2 regions of the Nitrosomonas sp. H1_AOB3 genome follow, and region 1 is predicted to be linked to the other one. Evidence: predicted binding sites of a transcription regulator. Region 1 holds the regulator's gene; the other holds the start of a gene.
The links. Region 1 encodes FliA, which starts transcription of late flagellar genes. Its sites were predicted from a motif close to CTAAAGTTNNCNNAAANNNTGCCGATANNA; they were not measured.
Positions count from the first base shown of each region.

Region 2: the regulator FliA is predicted to act here: its motif matches at 4,530-4,559, upstream of flgK (flagellar hook-associated protein FlgK).

Region 1 is NZ_CP054389.1:2,390,291-2,397,839, reverse strand. It holds gene flhF (flagellar biosynthesis GTPase FlhF) at 1-958, shown strand, start outside; gene HRU73_RS11215 (AAA family ATPase) at 945-1,838, shown strand; gene HRU73_RS11210 (RNA polymerase sigma factor FliA) at 1,853-2,563, shown strand; gene HRU73_RS11205 (MFS transporter) at 2,576-3,751, opposite strand; gene HRU73_RS11200 (TMEM165/GDT1 family protein) at 3,781-4,359, opposite strand; yybP-ykoY riboswitch at 4,364-4,536, opposite strand; gene HRU73_RS11195 (RNA-directed DNA polymerase) at 4,776-7,549, opposite strand, start outside.
Region 2 is NZ_CP054389.1:1,964,184-1,971,732, reverse strand. It holds gene flgF (flagellar basal-body rod protein FlgF) at 1-409, shown strand, start outside; gene flgG (flagellar basal-body rod protein FlgG) at 477-1,259, shown strand; gene HRU73_RS09125 (flagellar basal body L-ring protein FlgH) at 1,297-2,091, shown strand; gene HRU73_RS09120 (flagellar basal body P-ring protein FlgI) at 2,113-3,225, shown strand; gene flgJ (flagellar assembly peptidoglycan hydrolase FlgJ) at 3,398-4,411, shown strand; gene flgK (flagellar hook-associated protein FlgK) at 4,593-5,993, shown strand; gene flgL (flagellar hook-associated protein FlgL) at 6,022-6,921, shown strand; gene HRU73_RS09100 (hypothetical protein) at 6,999-7,549, shown strand, end outside; gene HRU73_RS09095 (ARMT1-like domain-containing protein) at 7,533-7,549, opposite strand, start outside.

The sequences.
Region 1 (7,549 bases):
AATCCATGCCATGCGGCAGTTGCTGGAAGAACAATTGATCACCATGGGATGGAGCAATTTTTCGCAACGCGATCCCGGCGGGATGAAGGTGCTGCGCACGTTGCTGAGTGCGGGTTTCAGTCCGTTACTGTCGCGCCATTTGCTGGAGAAACTGCCGGCTGATCGCGACTTTGAACAAAGCCTGAAAAAAACCATTGCCTTGCTCACACTCAATTTACGTACCACAGCCGGTGACGAAATCATCGAACAAGGCGGGATTTATGCACTGATCGGTCCAACCGGTGTCGGTAAAACCACGACGACGGCAAAACTGGCTGCACGTGCCGTCATCCGCCACGGTGCCGACAAGGTGGCACTGCTGACCACCGACAGTTACCGTATCGGGGGGCACGAGCAGTTGCGTATTTACGGCAAGCTGCTGGGCATATCGGTACGCAGCATCAAGGATATCGACGATCTGCAGTTGATGCTGCACGAATTGCGCGGCAAACACATGGTACTGATCGATACCGTCGGGATGAGCCAGCGGGATCAGATGCTCGCCGAACAGATCACCATGCTGAGCCAGTGCGGAACGGAAGTAAAACACCTGCTGCTGCTCAACGCGACCAGCAGCGGAGATACGCTGGATGAAGTCATTTCCGCCTACCAGCAACACGGTATTCATGGCTGCATCATTACCAAGGTGGATGAAGCAGCCAGTCTGGGCATTGCGCTGGATGCGGTGATCCGGCGCAAACTGGTGCTGCATTACGTGACCAACGGCCAGAAGGTTCCGGAAGATCTGCACGAAGCCAATTCCCGTTACCTGTTGCATCGTATTTTCAAACCCTCGGCGGAAAACTCACCTTTTTCGCTGCAGGATCCGGAATTTGCAATGCTCATGGCGGGCAATTACGCCGATCAGTCAGTCACCAGACAGCAAACACGCGTCGAGGCAAGCCATGATCAGTCATAAAAAAGATCAGGCAGCCGGCCTGCGCGAGCTGACTGCGCTGGAACCCAACGCCGGGGTGCGTGTGTTTGCCGTGGTCGGTGGACGAACGGGGGTAGGCAAAACCAGTTCGGTCATCAATCTGGCTGTCGCACTGGCAAAAACGGGTAAACGCGTGCTGATTCTGGATGAAAACCCGCGCCACAAGGATGTCAATGCCAATCTCGGCCTCAGCGCGCGTTACGATCTGCTGCACGTCATCAATCAGGACAAAACACTTGAACAGGTGATGACACAAGGGCCGGAAGATGTGCTGGTATTGACGGCGATGCGCGGAATCCATTCGCTGGCGAAACTTTCGTCTGCTGATCAGGAACGGCTTATTCAATGCTTCAGCGAACTGTCCCAGACGGTGGATGTCGTGCTGATCGATACCGCGATCGGGCGAACCAGCCGGGTCGTCCCGCTGAGCCTGGCTTCCCAGCAGGTACTGATCGTGCTCTCCGCTTCCGGCAAGGCCATCACAGATGCGTACGCCCTGATCAAGCTCATCAGTCAGGAATATGCCCGACGGGATTTTCTGGTGCTGGTCAACAAAGTGGAATCAGAAAGCATGGGGCGCGATATTTTCGAGAACATTGCCGGTGTTGCTCAAAAGCACCTGGCAGTCAAGCTGGAGTGGATGGGATGCATTCTATTCGATGAAAAACTGCAACGCTCGACCCGACTTTGCCAGCCGGTAGTGGAAATTTTCCCGACATCCGAATCGGCCGCAGGTTACCGGCAGCTGGCTGAAAAGCTGATGCGGTGTGCCGGGCCCTGGACAGATAACGACGGGGTGGAGAATTTCATGCGCAGACTGATTCGTACCAGTCATCTTGATACAGCGGATTTTACGGTGTGAATGTGAGAGAACCTATGTATACCGAAACAGGGATCGTCGACAAAGACCAGTTCATTACGGAATTTACGCCACTGGTCAAACGGATTGCCCATCACATGATGGCCAGACTGCCAGCCAGCGTTCAGGTCGATGATCTGATCCAGGCGGGGATGATCGGCCTGCTCGATGCCATCAACCGTTATGAAGGTTCTTATGGTCGCCAGTTTGAAAGCTACGCTGCCCAGCGTATTCGTGGCTCGATTCTGGATGAATTGAGAGAAGCAGACTGGCTGCCGCGCAGCCTGCGCAGAAAAATGCGCCAGATAGAAACTGCCATGCGGGCTCTGGAACAGCGCCTTGGCTACCCGCCCAGTGAACAGGAAATCGCCAATGAACTGAATCTGCCGCTGGTCGAATATCAGGAAATGCTGCAGGAGGCGGGTGGCGGACAACTGATCTATTACGAGGATTTTCAGGAAGACGAAGAAGATCATTTTCTCGATCGTCTACGCGGCGACCAAAGTAACGAGCCGCTGGATCGGCTGCTGGAGAAGAATCTGCGGGAACTGCTGGTGGCCGCAATCGAGAAACTGCCTGCCAAGGAAAAACTGGTCATGGGGATGTATTACGAGCAGGAAATGAATCTGCGCGAAATCGGTAAAGTACTGGGAGTCAGTGAATCACGTGTCTGCCAGTTGCATACTCAGGCCATTTCCCGTTTACGCACCCGTTTGCGGGACAAGTAATCATCGTTCTGATCAAAACCTTTTGAGCAAGCCAAGCAATGCAACGCCAGAGAATACGGCACCCGCATAGAAAGTGAACGATGCTCCGAGCTGATCCCACAGCAGGCCGGCTACTGCACTGGCAATCAGCATGGCAATACCACTCACCAGATTGAAGAATCCGAAAGCGGTACCCCGAAGATCAGCAGGGGCCGCATCGGCCACCATCGTCGCCAGCAGGCCTTGCGTCATGCCCATGTGAGCGCCCCACAACGCAACGCCAGCGAGTACCGTTATCCAGTGATCATCCAGTGCCAGAATCAGATCGGCGGCGATCAGTACCACCAGGCCCAGTGCCAGCAGCAGCTTGTGATTCATTCGATCGGACAGCTTGCCGAAAGGATAGGCCGATGCTGAGTACACGACATTCATCACCACCATCACCAATGGCACCAGCGCCACGGCAATTCCACTCTGCTGGGCCCGCAGTACCAGGAATGCTTCACTGAATCGGGCCAATGTAAAAACGGCTCCCACGCCGACCACCCACCAGTATGCGCTACTCAATCGCTTGAGGTTTTCCGGGCGAATCGGATTGATACGTTTTTCGCCGACATGGCGATCAGGTTCATGCACACCAAACAGCAGCAGTGCAACCGCGAGCAGCCCCGGAACAACGGCCACCCAGAATACCGCTCGAAAATCATCGGCCCATAACAGCATCAGACCAACGGCCAGCAGTGGCCCCAGGAAAGCGCCCACCGTATCCAGTGACTGCCGAAGACCAAACGCTGCGCCACGTATTTCAGGCGGTGCAATATCGGCCACCAGGGCATCACGCGGCGCACCACGCACGCCCTTGCCGATCCGATCCAGCAGACGTGCTGTCAGCACAACGCCGATACCCGGCGCAATGGCAAAAAGCGGTTTGGTCAACGCACCCAAAGCGTAGCCGAATACCGCCAGACCCTTACGTTTACCGAACCAGTCACTCAACACGCCTGAAAAAACCTTGACGATCAGTGCTGTCGATTCAGCCAGACCTTCGATCAGGCCAACGACAAAGGCGCTTGCACCCAAAGTGCCTACCATGAACAACGGCAACAGGCTGTGGATCATCTCTGAGGAAATATCCATCAGCATACTCACGCAGCCGAGCACCCAAATACCGGCCGGGATTTTTGTCCGTTGATTGTTTTCTGTTGTCATGTTGGATTAAAAAGAAAATCGGATCCGATTCAGAACCCGAGCTTTGATCCGGCGCCGAGCAATGTCGCAACACCCAGTAAGGCAAAGACCGCGGCAGCAATCGAGTGAACGAGTTTCATCGGAATTCTGGTCGCCAATTTTTCACCGGCAAAAACGACCGGGATATCGGCAATCAGCATGCCGAGCGTCGTACCCATCACGACCATGAATGGAGTTCCGTAGTGAGCCGCCATTGTAATCGTCGCAATCTGAGTCTTGTCACCTGTTTCAGCAAGAAAAAAAGTGATCAGCGTAGCACCGAAAATACCGAATTTCCCGGCGATCCAGGTTTCTTCCTGTTCGATCTTGTCCGGAATCATCGTCCAGATTGCCATGCCGATAAACGAAAGACCCAGAATCCAGCGCAGGATTTCGGGGCTGACAGCACCTGTGATCCAGGCACCGAGAAGACCAGCAAGACCATGATTGATGAGCGTTGCAACCAGAATACCCAGGATGATGGGAATCGGTTTTTTGAAGCGGGCAGCAAGAATGAAGGCGAGGAGCTGAGTTTTATCGCCGATCTCAGCAAGGGCAACGACTCCGGTCGAAACGAGGAAGGATTCCATCAATGTTCTCCGGCCGGTTTACAGACGATTGACCACGACGCCTCCCCGGCCAAATCGGAGGCATTGTGGTCAAAGGTCTTGCCAGGCTTAGAACCGCTTACGCCATGACCTGCCGGCCAAGTATGTTGACGTAAGCCTCCTCGAAACGAAGAGCGGCTACTCCCCAATGACCGGCAAATTGTAACAGGTAGCCTGCTTCGAATCATGTTGCCGTTGCTGTAATCTCTAAACTTGAACTGGAAAAGGTAGTGACTTCAGGAACATTTGTAGCTACTGGTACAGTGGCGACAACAGGCAGGTAGTGGTGTAGAACCTGCTTCTCTGTGATATTCGCTCAAAAGATCATTGAAGCACAGAATAGGCATTTGCTCAGGCTGTTGATCTTGAAAAACCTCGTGCAGTGATCATCCACTTATTCATCCCCTATCTTCTTCAGGCAACACCTTGCGACTGTGATCCATTGCATCATTGAATCCATCCGGTACCGGCTTGAATGGTTTGCCGGGTGAACGATGACTGCTCTGGAACTGGCGCAGGGACTGCACGTCGATTTCACCAATCACGCAGTAGTCAGTGATACCACCTTTGACCCGAAGCACATCACGTTTCCAACTATCCTTGTAGGGTGCACGGATACGGCTGTCGCCATATTGCCGGTCGTTGCACTGGATGATGTAGGCGTGGATGTCCAATGCGGCGGACTCCACCAACGCATTGAAGGTTTCGGTATCGGGGTTCCATTCCGGCACGAACAGCACATCTACCTTGCCACGCAGATCAGCGCGATAACGGATATTGGTCAGCTCGCTGCAAATCAGTATGGCGAAGCGCAAGTCGCCGTGCTGAATGATGGGAGGTGCTTTCCACGCCTTGTTCGGCTTCATTTCCAACCCGGCCAGGCGCTGTAGCTCCTGCTCTTCATGCAATGCGGGCCGCTGCTTGTCCTGCCGATAAATCATCAGCGAGGGAAACCCTAAACCATCATGTGACAAGGCTGCCCATATTTGATTGCGTACTCGTGCCTTGCTGGCATGCAGGTATTCGATGCCAGTGATCAGCGAAATTCCACGACCTTGCAACTTGCGAGCAATACGGACAAACCAGTGCGCAGGCAGCGCCAACTCCGGCAGGATCAGATAACAACTTTCCCTTGGTTGAGCTATTACACCATCCAGCAATCGACATAGTCGTACATATCGGTCAGCATCCGGGTCAGGCATTCGCATCACAGATGCGATCCAACTCTCCATTTGCGTTTTCCAACTGGAAACGACAATGCCGCACTTGCGTGGAGCGGCACCGTCTGGTATCTGCAATATGTTATTTTTATCGAAGAGAGGCGCTTTTTCTCCTAACTCAAAACCCCGCACTGCCACCACCACATCCTGCATGGTGCGCTGCTCAGCCTTAGCGTAGGCATGACGATTCAGAATGAATAGTTCTGGCAAGTTGTAAGGGCGAGTAGCGAATAGCAAACCATTTGGCAGATACTTGAAGCCGATCCATTTGGCAAGCGTCCAAGCACCATTGATTACATTGTCCGGTAGCAGTTCGGCAGCTCTATCACAGTTGAGCACGGTCTTTTTAGCGGGAATACCATGCTGGGCCACCATTTCCTTCGGCAGCCCCATGAAGCGGAAAGGCATATGTGCAAGATCAAATGAGAATAGACGGGCCTGCTGTGTTTGAAAGTCTTTGGCGGACAACGGCCAGGACAGAAAAACATCAAGATCGACGGCCGGATGACAGTCGGCCATGTAAGTTTGCCACGCCTGCTTGCCTTCTTTGGATAAGCGGGGCGGGAATGCAGCCGTGATGCTCTCGCGGATACTGGTGAAAAGCTGCCCTTTCCAACGCCTCAGCATCTCCGTATCATCCGGCTTCTCTTCACCTTCTGGCCACGCCTTGATAACGATGTCGCATTGTTCCTGCACCCGTTTACAGAGCCCTTCCAGAGTTTTAATGATCCGATGCAGATCGGCAAAGTCTTCACAGACAGTCGCCAAGCGAATGACTCGCGGCAGATAGACAGCCAGATCGAAAAACTGTGGTAATACCAGCACATGCTGAATGAAGGCGCGAAAAAAAGCACGACGATGTTCTACCCACGCTTTGGGCAACAGATCACGCTCATAGGCTTCGAAGTCACGCAGCTTGATGGCGAAACCCGCCCGGCGCATGGTCAGCGCATCCGCCTTGCGCAGATTGTCAGCTATCTCACCGTCATTTTGTGTTGCAGCCAGCAGGTCAGTTCCCACATGCGTGGCTGACCGAGGCAGCCGTGGCATGGCTCGCCATTCGCTGGCACGCTCGTGAATCTGGTGGGCAATGGCATCCACCAAGGTCTTCCCCGGTTCACCTGCCAGAATGAATACCTTGTTTTTGCCATTAGCGAAGTGAACCTGGCTCTTCCCCTCACCTTCGCTGAGGTACGCGGGCTTAAAGCAAATCTGCTTTTGTTTCCGATCCACCCAGCCCAGTTTTTTGTCGGCACGGGCAAACAACCATTCCCATAGCTCCACCGTCGAACAAAAGCCTGCTCCATTCTCCATGACCAGCAGAATGTCATCGACATAGCGCCCGTAATAGATCGGCGCAACTTGCTGTTCAACGAAGCGATCCAGCTCGATCAGTGCAATGTTGGCAACGATAGCTGATGCGGGTAGGCCAACAGGCAAGCCTTTCTTCAAGGGTGTTGCCGCTGCCCACGCTTGCAAGGCACGAATGAACAAACGATGCAGCTTGGCATGCTCTTCTATCAGCTCCAGCCCCAGCACATCGGTGATGAAAGCTGGGTTCAGCATAAAGCCGGGATTCAGTTCGTGATAGAAAGAGCGGACATCTGCTGTCAATGCCACGATCTTTTTATCAACATCCAGCGCGATACGCATGGCAACGATCCCGTTATCGCGCCAATCACGAAAAGGCTTGAGATAAGGTTTGAACGAGCCGAGTGACAACGTGTTGATGCCTTTGTCATCTTGTTTGAGGCGCAAGCGGTTGCCATAGGCGCATCCGCTTAACTTAGCATCAAACAGGTGGCCAACTTCGAGCATCCACAGCGTGGATAGAACATGAAAGTCCAGACTGCATTGGGCCATCACCCGAAATTTGGCCTTTGGTTTTTCGGGCATTTTCTTATCCGCCAAGGTTTTGACTGCGTGCTCCCATTCCTCGGTAGGTGATGAAA
Region 2 (7,549 bases), 430 kb from region 1:
TCTCCAGACGCAACAGGGTTTCAACATCAAGGGAGAATCCGGTCCCATTACCATTCCGCCCGACAGTCGCATCGCGATTGGCAAGGATGGCAGTGTTTCAGTGCTGCCGTCAGATTCGAGAATGACCGCTGTCTCGATCGTCGGACGGATCAAGCTGGTCGATCCGCCGGCAGAGCAGCTTGTTCGGGGAGAGGATGGCCTGTTCCGGCTGAAAGAGGGAGGTCAGGCGCCTGTCAGTGAAAAAGTGGCCCTGATCGATGGCGCGCTTGAAAGCAGCAATGTCAATGTAATCAGCGAAATGGTGAAGATGATCACCCTTGCGCGGCAGTTCGATATGCAAATGAAGATGCTCGAAAATGCCCAGCAGAATGCCCAGCAGGCAGGTGAAATCATGACACTGAGGGGCTGATACGGGTAGATGCCGGGATGTCGTGACATTGCTGGTAAATTTTTAATTACGCTGAAAGGATAACGATATGGTTCGCTCATTGTGGATATCGAAAACGGGTCTGGATGCCCAGCAGACCAAAATGGATGTGATCGCCAATAACCTGGCCAATATCAGTACCAATGGCTTCAAACGGATGCGCCCGGTATTCGAGGATCTGCTGTATCAGACCATACGCCAGCCGGGTGCCCAGTCATCCGAACGGACTCGCCTGCCTTCCGGCCTGCAGTTGGGAACCGGGGTGCGGCCGGTGGCAACCGAGAATATCTTCTTGCAGGGGAATTTGCAGCAGACCGGCAATACGCGTGATGTGGCGATTCAGGGAGAGGGATTTTTCCAGATATTGCTGCCTGATGGCACACTGGCTTATACCCGTGATGGTGCGTTCCAGTCCGATCAGGATGGTCAAATGGTGACTGCGAGCGGCTTTCCGCTGCAACCGTCCATTACCATTCCGCCGAACACACTGAATATCACGATCGGGCGGGATGGCACAGTATCCGTCCTGACGCCGGGTTCGGCTTCACCAGTGCCAGTGGGTAACATTCAACTGACCACCTTCATCAATCCTGCCGGGTTGCAGCGCTTCGGCGAGAATCTCTATCTTGAAACCATGAGCAGTGGCGTGCCCAATCCCGGTATTCCGGGTACCAATGGCATCGGGCTGCTGAATCAGGGCTTCGTGGAAACTTCCAACGTGAATGTGGTGGAAGAACTGGTCGAGATGATTCAGACGCAGCGTGCGTATGAAATCAACTCCAGATCGATCTCGACTTCTGATCAGATGCTGGCCCGGTTGACTCAGCTTTGATCCATCTGATGTCAGATTTTATCGATCGGATATATCAATGGGAGACTCAGGCTTTTCGGTATTCTCACCGGATCGTGCAGCGCCTGAGTTTGTGGATGGACAGTGTTCAGGTGTCATGGAATCGTTTATGAGAAATCGTGGTCATCTGGTGTTACCCGTGCTTATCGTCATGGTCTGTGTGGTTTCAGGTTGTGCGATAACACCCACGCCGAAAGTACAGCAGCCAATGTCGGTGCGGCCGCCCGATCTGCCGGTCATTCCTCCGAGCCAGACCAGCGGAGGGATTTATCAGGCAGTGTTCGACTACCAGGGAAGAGGACGTTATATCCCTTTGTTCGAGGATCGGCGCGCCCGCAGTATCGGCGATACCATCATCGTTGCGCTCAACGAAAAGACCAATGCAAGTAAGAAAACCGGCAGCAACGCCCAGCGTGCAGGTGAGATCGGGCTTTCGGTGCCGTCATTTCTTGGCCTGCCGTTCAAGTCGATTTTTCAGGATCTCGATCTGGAAGCCACCTCAAGCAACAAGTTTGATGGCAAGGGGGAGAGCTCCAGTAATAACAACTTCACCGGCACGATCGCCGTTACGGTGTTGGACATTCTGCCTAACGGCAATCTGCTGGTCAGTGGAGAAAAGCAGATCGGCATCAATCAGGGGCATGAGTTCATCCGGCTTTCCGGGGTGATCAACCCGATCAACATCATCAATAACACTGTGTCGTCGATACAGGTGGCCGATGCGCGTATCGAATACCGGGGCAACGGTTATCTGGATGAAGTGCAAACCATGGGCTGGCTGTCACGCTTCTTTTTGTCGATTTCGCCCTTTTGAGCATAACGGGAACATATCATCATGACATTATCCAAATGGATCCTGAGTTTCGGGTTATCGGTCTGCCTGATCGTTTCTCATCCGGTTTCTGCTGAACGTATCAAGGATCTGGCCAATATCCAGGGGGTACGTGCCAATCAGTTGATCGGTTACGGTCTGGTGGTGGGCCTGGATGGCACGGGTGACCAGACCCAGCAAACGCCGTTTACCGTACAGAGTATTCTCAGCATGCTGGGGCAACTGGGTGTGAACTTGCCGCCTGGTACCAACCTGCAGTTGCGTAACGTGGCATCGGTGATGGTGACGGCAACGCTGCCGGCTTTTGCCAAACCAGGACAGCAGATCGACGTGACTGTTTCATCCATGGGAAATGCCAAGAGTCTGCGTGGCGGAACCTTGCTGATGACGCCCCTGAAAGGGATCGATAATCAGGTGTATGCCGTGGCTCAGGGCAGCCTGGTGATTGGCGGAGCAGGCGCCAGTTCAGCGGGCAGCAGTGTCCAGATCAATCATCTGGGAGCAGGGCGGATCAGTGCCGGTGCTATTGTGGAACGTGCCGTACCGACCGTGCTGGGCCAGGGGGAGTACATCAACCTGGAGTTGCGCGACACTGACTTCACGACCGCCCGGCGTATCGTCGATACGATCAACAGCCGCTTTTCGTATGGTACCGCTACGGCGCTGGATGGGCGTGTCATTCAGCTGCGGGCACCCTTGAACAACAATCAGCGCGTTACGTTTATTTCACAGATCGAAGATCTTGATGTCATCCCGGCGCAGGGTATAGCCAAGGTCATCATTAATGCCCGCACGGGTTCGGTTGTCATGAATCAGATGGTGACCCTTGAATCCAGCGCAGTGGCACACGGCAATCTTTCAGTGATCATCAATACCCAGCCGATCGTCAGCCAGCCGGGGCCGTTTGCACAACGTGGAGAAACGGTTGTGGTGCCGCAGTCGCAGATAGAGGTGCGTTCGGAAGAAGGCAATCTGATGCTGTTGCCGGGATCGGCCAGTCTGGCTGATGTGGTGAAAGCGCTCAATGCCATTGGCGCCACACCGCAGGATCTGCTGGCAATTCTGCAGGCACTCAAGGCGTCCGGATCTTTACGGGCGGAACTGGAAATCATCTGATGGACACTTCTAAGAATTGGTTTTTCAGGCGAATCGCGGCGTTGCGTGGTGCTCGCTGCCTCGCCTATCTATTTGATATGTCTCGTTGTTGCGCTCCGTGCGCCTTGCGCTTCATCCTGCATAACCGGATTTTTAGAGGTGTCTTTGATAATCCTCTGATGGTGACAGTTATATGATCAATTCACCCGATCTTTCCGGTCAACTGGCCATCGATGCACAGGCAGTCGATCAATTACGTACCCGAGCCAGGCACGACCCGCAGGAAGCGTTGAAACAAACAGCGAAACAGTTTGAGGCGCTGTTTCTCAACATGATGGTCAAGAGCATGCGCGAGGCAACTCCCAAAGGCGGATTGTTTGATAGTGATCAGTCGCGTTTCTATACGCAGATGCTCGACCAGCAACTGGTACAGAATCTTTCCGAGAAGGGTATCGGTCTGGCTGATGTGCTGGTGCAGCAACTGTCGAAAACGATGGGTGAGGAACAATCGCCGGGCAATGCTATCGATCAGGCGGAATCATTATTGACGACCATTACCGGAAAGAGCGGGGAGCCGCTGGTTTCACTGGCGTCGGGGCAAACAAAGGATTTGCCTTCTCAGCTCTGGTCGAATCTGAACCGGTCTTCCGTCAAACCCAGCTTTTCTACTGTTTCACCGACAATGCCGGCAGGCAGAGTGGGAATTGCTTCCAGCTCAGGAGGGATCGGTTCTGCTGAGTCAGTCGCCGCTCATCCCAGAGAATTTGTCCGGGATGTGTTGCCGCATGCACGCAAGGTGGCGCGTGAGACCGGGATTCCTGAGCATTTCATGATTGCGCAGGCCGCACTGGAAACCGGCTGGGGCAGACATCAGATTCGCCGCGCGGATAATCAGCCAAGTTTCAACCTGTTTGGTATCAAGGCAAGCGGAAATTGGCGCGGGGGAGTGGTAGAAACAGTAACCACCGAATACGTGGACGGTAAACCACAAAAGCTCAGGGAAAAATTCAGGACTTACGATTCGTATGAAGATGCTTTTCGTGATTATGCAAAATTACTGCAGAACAATCCCCGTTACGCAGCCGTGCTGAAAAGCCGTAGTGCTACCGCGTTTGCCTGGGGATTGCAGCAGGCTGGTTATGCAACTGATCCATCCTACGCGGAGAAACTCTTGAAGATCATCAACAGTGATGCGTTGAGCATATAGCGGAACTGGAGCGAGGGAGGAAAAACATTTCCTGCAAGCCGTGTCGGTATGCGGTATTCCGCGGTGCTGTAATGACGATGGATTAAGAGGAAATGGCCTGGATAGTGATGACAATTATCTCAATTCCGTCGGAATTCTGCCGTAAACAGATAGAAATGATTCACGAAAATCGAGGATAAAAATGGCAAACGGTATTATGAATGTAGGTGTTTCCGGATTGCGGGCGGCTCAAGTTGCGTTGCTGACGACCAGCCACAATATCAGCAATGCAACAACACCAGGCTATAACCGCCAACAGGCTATCCAGAGCGCCAGTACTCCGTTGGCTAACAGTGATGGATTCATTGGCCGGGGAGTGCAGATTACTACGGTGCAGCGTATTTACAACCAGCATCTGGTCAGTCAGTCGTTGCAGGCGCAGAGCCAGAGCAGCCAGCTTGACAGCCATTACAACGAGATCAAACAGATCGACAACCTGCTGGCCGATACGACTTCCGGGCTGACGCCGGCGCTGCATAATTTTTTCAATGCGGTGCAGGACGTAGCTTCCAATCCTGCTTCCATTTCTTCCCGTCAGGCGATGTTGAGCAATGCTGAAGCACTGACAGCCCGGTTTCAGCAGATGGATCAGCGTTTATCGGAAATGCGTGAAGGGGTGAACAGCCAGATTACCGGCAGCGTGACTGAAATCAATTCACTCGCACAACAGATTGCCGGGTTGAATATGAATATCCAGGCAGTGGAAAGCTCCGCCAACGGGCAACCGGCCAATGATCTGCTTGATCAGCGCGATGCACTGGTGCGCGATCTTAGCCGGATCATCAATGTCGACGTCGTGCGTCAGAATAATGGCCATTACAATGTATTCATCGGCAATGGTCAGTCACTGGTGGTGGGTTCAAGCGCCATGACACTCAAGGCGGTGCCTTCATCGAGTGATCCACAGCGTCTGGTGGTGGCGATGGATCAGCAGGGTGGAGAAATCGTACTGCCAGAACACCAGTTGCAGGGAGGCAGCCTGGGCGGGTTGCTGGCGTTCCGCAGTGAGACACTGGATTCCGTGCAAAACAGTTTTGACCAGCTTGCATGGGGAATTGCCGATACGTTCAATACCCAGCATCAAGTAGGATTTGATCTGCAAAGTGTGGCGGGTTCAAATTTTTTTGAGGGAACGGATCCATCTGACCCGTCCCAAGCTGCCCGAAACATCAGGGTGGCAATCAGTGATCCTGCTAAGATTGCCGCGGCAGATAATAATGATGGTGGTGTGACGAATAACATCAACGCATTGAAGCTGGCTGGGCTGCAGACGGAAAATACCCTGCAGGGTGGAACGGCATCCTATCAGTCTGCTTATGCCAGGCTGGTCAGTCAGGTAGGTAACAAAACGCGTGAGCTGGAAGTGACCAGCAAGGCGCAGGAAAGTATGCTCAATCAGACAGATCAGGCATTACAGTCATTGTCCGGTGTCAATCTGGAGGAGGAGGCTGCCAATCTGTTGCGTTACCAGCAAATGTTCCAGGCATCCAGCAAAGTGATCGAAATTGGTAATTCACTGTTCGATTCACTGCTCAGAATCTGATCTTTTTTGACAGAAAAAGGAATTTATCATGCGCGTAAGCACCAGCACATTGTACGACCAGGGCACCCGATCCATGCTGCAGCAGCAGGATTCGCTATTCAGACTGCAGCAGCACCTTTCTACCGGAAAACGCATCATGACGCCTTCGGATGATCCGATCGGCGCGGCGCGTGCCCATGAACTGGCGCAGTCGCTTTCATTGAACACGCAATATGCTGACAATCGCTACCGGGCGGCCGACAGTCTCCAGCAGGTTGACAGCACGCTCGGCAGCGTTTCCAATCTGATCCAGAGTGTACGCACCATGGCGGTGGCTGCCGGTAACCCGGCATTTTCCGACAGTGAACGGAAGATGATGGCTGTTGAGCTGCGTGGTCATTTCGATGAATTATTGGGACTGGCAAATACCAGGGATGAGCAGGGGAATTATCTGTTCTCCGGTTTTAAGGGAAACACCAGACCGTTCGAACAAACGGCTAATGGCGTGGAATACAAGGGGGATCAGGAGCAGCGGCTGATACAGGTTTCCAGTTCACGGCAGCTGCCGGTCAGTGAAACGGGTGATGCCATTTTTGAGCCAGGGGGCTTGAGTCTGTTTCAGACTATTGAGGATTTTATTGATGAACTGGAAACCCCCGGTGGTGCTGCTCTGAGTGGTGCAGTGAGTACCGCTTTGCAGGATCTCGATATTGCGCTGGATAATGTGCTGGCTAAACGGGCAGCGGTCGGATCACGGCTGCAGGAAGTCGATGCGCTGCAGCAGATCGGTGAGGATACGGCGATTCAGTACCAGCAATCGCTCTCACGCCTGCAGGATCTGGATTTTGCACAGGCCATATCCGATATGACACGCCAGCAGGCACTGCTCGAAGCGGCACAGAAAACCTTTACCCGCGTATCAGGATTGTCGCTGTTCAATCTTATTTGATTTCTGTCAATCGCCCGGTTTCAGTAAATTCCCGGCATATCCGGTAAACTGGCGACAGTTTACTTTTTGAGCATGATATGGACCGGGAAGATTTTTTTCTGAAGATCGCGGAACTCCATCTCAAGCGTGTGGAAATTCTGCAAATGGTTGAGTGGAGAATTACGTTCAGCCTCTGGACATTCGTTGCGGGTATCGCAATGGTGAGCCTGGCCAATGCAGACAAAATGAAGCAGGCGGCTGTCGCCATGGGAGGCATCCTTGGCCCTGTTGTCATACTGTCCCTGATGGGGGGCATTTATGTATGGCTTTGGTATTTATACCTCTATAAATTCTGCAAGAAGAATTACAACAGTCTCGTCACGGAGCGTAACCGCTACCAGCGTATGCAGAATGAAGCAATAAAGCTCGTTCTGAAAGGTAAATCTGCAGATTTTCTGATCGAAGCCGGGGTTGAAGATAAACGGGTGCCTGAATCAGATTTCAGTGGGCCTTCTTTCAAACAACTGTCTGGTGATGATTTCAGGAAGTCAGGTGTATGGGAGTTCAAGCGAGGTATTACAGCAGCGCTGATGTTTTTTTCATGGCTGCTTGTCCTGATGATAATAGTTCCTTCAGCCGGTAAAAACCT